2 linked regions of the Herpetosiphon gulosus genome follow. The main gene of each other region encodes a partner of the protein of the gene in region 2 in a complex. Links are inferred from orthologs where the notes say so. Each region holds a gene or a part of one and is shown on either strand. Other genes may lie near its edges.

Region 1 (3,002 bases), on a different replicon or contig from region 2:
GGGTCAGGGATTAGCGATTAGGGTTGCTAAGATATTCCTGAACCCTAGCCCCTAGTTGTAATGGTTTATCGCGTTAACAACGGCCAGCATGCCCTCACCCCCTGACCCCCTCTCCCGCACGCCGTGGGCGAGGGGCTGGGGGTGAGGGAACGAGCACTGGTTGCCAACCCAATGAACCCTAGCCCCTAGTCGCTGGCCCCTCGATAAAAGGAGTCTTACTATGAGTGACGATTTACGTGATGAACTGCGCGAGTTAGCAGGTTATCGCAATGAAGAAAGTGATATTTTGGGTGTTTTCAATGCTGATGAAATTGAACAAACCCAAGATTTTACCGTGACCGATATTGAACAAGGCGAAACCGAAGCTTACGCCGATTTGAGCGAACCCTTCGAGTCGCTTGATGAATTAACCAGCGAAAACCTACGCGAAGGCGAAACCGACGATGTGATGGAGGCAATCCAAGAAGGTCTAAGTTATGTGCCACCAATCGACGACCCTTTAAATTTTGATGCTGCGGAGTAGGAACGAGGCTATGGGCTTATGACATCCTAAATCAGTTTGTGATGTGAGGCTCATAGCCATTATTCCTCTGTGCTTCTACATTACTGGCGGATGCCTGATTTCTAACAACTAATCCCAATCCCTCCTTATTCAACCAAACGCCCAGCAACACTATATTCTTGATGATTGAAGGCCGTCTGTACTTGCTCACTGGCAGTGGGAATTAATTGGGTATCCAGTTGCAATCGAAGTCGATCATGTTCATCGCGATAGGGCTTGACCACAATCGTACGCTGCCAGAGCGGATCAGTCGCGGGATAATCGCTGCGTTGATGGGCTCCACGGCTTTCGGGGCGCATCAAGGCTGCCAAAATTGTCGCTTCTGCAGTTAACAACATCGATTGTAAATCTAAAGTTGCGGCTATATCAGCAGCACCAACTGAGCGTTGTTGAGACTGAAACCGCAGCGTATTTAGTTGATCAAGGCTGGCTTCGAGGGTTTGTTCGTTGCGTACCACGCCAGCGCCATGCCAAACCACTTGTTGTAATTGGTCGATTAGGCTGCGTTGGAAGGCTCCTGATTGTTGACTAGCCCAAGCCAAACGCTCAGCGGCTGCTTGCATTTGGGCTTCGTGCAGGCTTTGTTTGCTGTGGTGACGCACATATTCGGCGGCATGTTGGCCCGCAATTCGCCCAAATACCAAAATTTCGGCCAAACTATTGCCGCCTAGCCGATTAGCCCCGTGCACGCCAGCCGTAACCTCGCCCGCCGCATATAACCCAGCAATGTTGGTCGCATGGCTGAAAGGCTCGACCTGCAAGCCCCCCATCGAATAATGGGCAGTTGGGGCAATTTGCATGGCTTCGCGGGTAATATCCACCCCAACCGCCTGAAATTGCTCAACCATGCGTGGCAAGCGTTCGTGGATTAAGCTCGCTGGCATATGACTAATATCGAGCCAAACCCCGCCATGCTCAGTGCCACGGCCTTCAATAATTTCGGTGTAATTGGCCAAAGCCACCCGATCACGCGTCGATAATTCCATGCGTTCAGCATCATAGCGCTGCATAAAACGTTCGCCATGGCGGTTGTAAAGTCGTCCGCCCTCGCCGCGCACTGCTTCGGTTACCAAGGTTCCAGCTAATTCATGTGGGAAGATCATGCCCGATGGATGAAATTGCACCAACTCCATATCAGCCAAGTAGGCACCGACTTGCAAGCCCAAAGCCATACCATCGCCGGTATTTTCGCGCCGCCGCGACGAGGAACGCTGATAGCTATGAATATGGCCGCCGGTCGCCAGAATCACGGCTTTGCTTTCGATCGCAAACTCATGTTGATCGGCCAGCCAAAAGCCGTATGCACCATTGACCCGATTGCCTGTGTGCAGCAAATCACTGATATAGGCGCGTTCGAGAATCGGAATTTGGCGGTACTCAACTTCACGAATTAAGGCTTTGATAATTTCAAGCCCAGTGTAATCGCCAACAAAACAGGTGCGGCGATAGCGATGTGCCCCAAAATAGCGCTGATCGATCAGACCGGAACTAGTTCGGGCAAAAGGCATGCCCCAAGCCTCAAGTTCTGTAATCGCCTTGGGTGCTTGTTGACAGAGCAATTCGACCATGCGCGGGTCGCCCAGCATACGGCCTTCTTGCAAGGTGTCGGCGGCATGAATCGCCCAATGATCGTCAACATCAACCGTCGCCAGTGCTGCGTTGATGCCGCCAGCCGCCAAAACTGTATGAGCATCGGCCTTGGGTCGCTTGCCCACCAGCAATACCTTCAAGCCTTGATCATGCAGTTCGATCGCTGCCCGTAAGCCTGCCCCACCTGTGCCAATTACCAAAACATCAGTTGTATAACGCTGCCGCATAGCATACCTCGTTGTGTCGCGTGAAGCCTTGGCCCAAATCAATTCACCATTGCCCCGTATTGCGCCAAGGCGATTTCGTTGTTGGTATGTACTCTACCGTTAACAAATCGCTACGTCTAAGATATGATTGCTCTAGAAACCATAGCTTTAGGCTATCAATTATCAGGGAGTAACAATGGAATTAAGTCAATTACGCTATTTTGAGGCCGTGACCCGCTTGGGCAGTGTAACGAAGGCTGCCCACGAACAACATATCGCTCAACCATCGTTGAGCAAAGCCCTGCGAGCACTTGAGCAAGAATTAGGGGTGGGTTTGTTTAATCGGGTTGGCCGAGGCGTTGAATTAAGCGATGCTGGCAAATTACTATTGCCCTATGCGCGGCGAATCTTGGCCGAACTTCAAGCAGCTCGCCATGCCTTACAATCTCGCGCTGATCTGACGGTGGGCCATGTCTCGTTGGGCGTTACGCCAACCGTTGGTACGCGGCTAATTCCCCAAGCCTTGGCCGCTTTTAATCGACGCTATCGCGGGATTCAGCTCGAATTGCATGAGGCCGGAGCCAGCGAGTTGGTTGAATTGCTCAATGCTGGAGTGGTCGATTTGGCAATTGTTTCGGCCTTGG
Region 2 (2,815 bases):
TGGGAGCAGGCCCACGCGATAGTTTTATGCTGTTTTTGGTGAAACGTTTCAACTGGCCTGTGCGCCATGTTCGCACTGGCATTGAGCTATCTGTATTGTTTTTAGGCTGGATTATGGGCGGTGATGTTGGTTGGGGCACCTTGTTGTTTGCAGTTAGCATCGGGCCTGCGGTGCAATGGGGCTTGAAATTATTCAAAGCCTTACCGCATTCGGCCAAACCTGAACCTAGCGTGGCTGAGCCAGCCGAAGTCGCATCTTCAGTTTAATCATAGCGAATTCCCTTGCCCTAGCAGCTTAGAAAAAGTCGTTGGGGTGAGGGAGCTAAATTGCTTAAAACAGGCGTTCTTGAGTTGCGTCGGGGTCGATTGGGGCTTGGCGTTCAAAATTAAAGGCTGGCAATTCAGCCAAACTCGTGATCCCAAAAATATGCAAAAATTGACTGGTTGTGCCATAAAGCACTGGGCGGCCAATTGTTTCAGCCCGACCAACCTCATAAATTAATTCACGCGCCAAGAGCGAACGCACAACGCCACTCGAATCAACCCCCCGAATTGCTTCAAGCCCAGCCCGGGTTACTGGTTGGCGATAGGCAATAATTGCCAAAACCTCAAGGGCTGCTGGCGAGAGTTTTTGCGGCTGGCTGACCCCTAGAAACCGTTCAAGGGCATCGGTTGCCTCAGGCGCACTAACCAATTGCAAGGTACCAGCTTGATCTTGTAACCGAATGCCGCGCCCATTGAAACGCTGGCGTAAATCAGCAATCAACAGCGGAATGTCCTGCTCAGGCAATTCGAGCGCCTTGGCCAAGGTGGCATACTCAACCGGATCGCCTGCTACAAACAGCACAGCCTCGGCTCGCAGCAACAGATCTGGATTTAAATGCTCAGTCAGGGTTGGTGTTGGGGATGATAATTCAACTGGCTCAATCAACATAGCAGTCTCAAACTCAGGGTTTGCAACTACCTCAATTGAGAACAATTCGGCTTCAAATTCTGGTTGGTCGGTTGGGGTAACAGACATAGGTGGTGCTTGATCTACATTCATTGCTAGCTGGTTTGGTGGCTTGGCGAAGCGTTGAACCAACTGGGCAATCGCCAAGGCAAACAGCTTGAGCCAATGGTGCAGCAAGGTTTGAATTGATGATTGCCCAGTCATAGAATTTAGACAGTTGCTTCGGTTCGAGCAACTTTAACTTCAATCCGCCCAAGGCCAATTTTATTCAGCATAATTTTGCGCTTGAGGGCTTGAATATTTTCGCCATTGGGAATCGACTTAGGACATTCTGAGCAGTTGAACACGGTATGGCAGCGCCAAACGCCGGTTTCAGAGCCAACAATATCTAAGCGAGCCTTAATCGCGGTGTCGCGTGAATCTTCGACGAAGCGATAGGCGCGAGTTAATGCTGATGGGCCATAATATTCGCCGTTGCTCCAGTGAACTGGGCAGGCCGAGGTACAGCAACCACATTGATTACAGCTAGCCGCCAAGGCGATGCGGTTAGCATCTTTGGGGCTTTGCAAGCGCTCTTTGCCATCGGCAGGCTTAGCGATATCGGTGACCAAATAGGGCAACATCACTGCATCTTTGGCAAAAAACGAATCGAAATCAACCACTAAATCGCGAATAACTGGGAAGCCTGGTAATGGCCCTACAGCAATTTCAGTGGTATTTAAGGACAACACACGGGTGGTCGAAGCCAAGCGATTGCGGCCATTAATCATCATGCCGCATGAGCCATCGATGCCCGATTGCGAGCCACGCCGAAAGGTCAAGCTACTATCTTGTTCGTCTTTGATGATGTTCAAGGCATCAAGAATCGTGGTAAATTGATTTACCTCAACATGATAGACCTGATATTTGGCGGTAAAATCGGTGGCAGCATCGAAGCGTGGCACACGAAATGTTACTTTCATTGAAACTACTCCACTAGGTTCTAGCGCTTAAGTGAATTGGTTCACGCCATTTATAATTGTCGATGTTCCCTCATCTCTGATCCTTATTTCTTTCAAGGGTAGTGTGTTAATCAGCATTCGGATCACCACCCTTCCGTCCCGCCTCTAGGCGGGAGACGCAGGGGGCTTTAATCCCCCTGCACCCCCTCAAGGACAATCAGGGACCAGCACGCATCCATCGATGAACCACAAAATCAAGTGGTTCGCAGCGGAAACCAACCCTTGTAAGGTTCGTAGGTGAGAGAATTCCAATCCGCTTAGAGCGCAGCCACGCTTGCTTTCGCCACAGCATCGGCCACATCAAGCAGCCGATCAAGCTCTAGGGCTTCGAGCAATTCAGTATTAAAGCGCCGATTTTTATCGTGCAAGGCAATTTGGCCAAATTGTTCGCGCAAGCTATGCACCAAGCCAACGTGTTGTTCATCGCTGGCCGCAGTGTGGGCTTGGCTATTGAAGGCTTGACGCAAGTTTTTGCGCACAAGTCCCAATTTGTGGCTACCTTTTTGGCCGAACAAGCCTTCGATTTCATCGCTAGCATTGCTGGTGGCGTAGCTTGGCACGTTGCCATAGCTGGCCGTGCCCAGTTTGCCTGCAATTGCAGCGCCTGCCAATTTGGCAAACACCACAGCCGCTGCTAATTCGTTGCCAGGCAAGGCTTGCTCGCCATGCACGCCGTTATTGGCGCAAGCCCCAACTGCATACAAACCTTCGAAGCCAGCCACGCTCCCATTGAGGTCGGTTGGCAAACCACCAAGGCTCGATTGTTGGGTTGGCTTGACTGGAATAAAATCATGTTTGGGATTAACGCCTGCAAAATCTTCGGCGTAATCCAATACGTGTGGGTAACGCTCACGAATTTGGCT

What was found.
Region 1: the proteins of ABEB26_RS00340 (region 2) and ABEB26_RS18460 are in contact, whole or in part, in a solved structure (PDB 1NEK), measured with the Escherichia coli proteins. The link is inferred for Herpetosiphon gulosus from one-to-one orthologs.

The regions. Positions count from the first base shown.
Region 1 is NZ_BAABRU010000014.1:6,689-9,690, forward strand. The notes cover bases 15-2,959. They hold ABEB26_RS18460 (FAD-binding protein), read right to left. Parts: upstream 2,380-2,959; coding sequence 649-2,379; downstream 15-648. Other genes in these bases: ABEB26_RS18450 (diacylglycerol/lipid kinase family protein), read left to right, coding at 15-21; ABEB26_RS18455 (hypothetical protein), read left to right, coding at 221-523; ABEB26_RS18465 (LysR family transcriptional regulator), read left to right, coding at 2,555-2,959. Also shown: more of ABEB26_RS18450, read left to right, coding at 1-14; more of ABEB26_RS18465, read left to right, coding at 2,960-3,002. UniProt on the Escherichia coli protein: Two distinct, membrane-bound, FAD-containing enzymes are responsible for the catalysis of fumarate and succinate interconversion; the fumarate reductase is used in anaerobic growth, and the succinate dehydrogenase is used in aerobic growth.
Region 2 is NZ_BAABRU010000001.1:50,439-53,253, reverse strand. Bases 38-2,795 are described here. They hold ABEB26_RS00340 (succinate dehydrogenase/fumarate reductase iron-sulfur subunit), read right to left. Parts: upstream 1,914-2,795; coding sequence 1,161-1,913; downstream 38-1,160. Other genes in these bases: ABEB26_RS00335 (FAD-binding protein), read right to left, coding at 2,210-2,795; scpB (SMC-Scp complex subunit ScpB), read right to left, coding at 331-1,155; ABEB26_RS00350 (YczE/YyaS/YitT family protein), read left to right, coding at 38-266. In the rest of the region: more of ABEB26_RS00350, read left to right, coding at 1-37; more of ABEB26_RS00335, read right to left, coding at 2,796-2,815. UniProt on the Escherichia coli protein: Two distinct, membrane-bound, FAD-containing enzymes are responsible for the catalysis of fumarate and succinate interconversion; the fumarate reductase is used in anaerobic growth, and the succinate dehydrogenase is used in aerobic growth.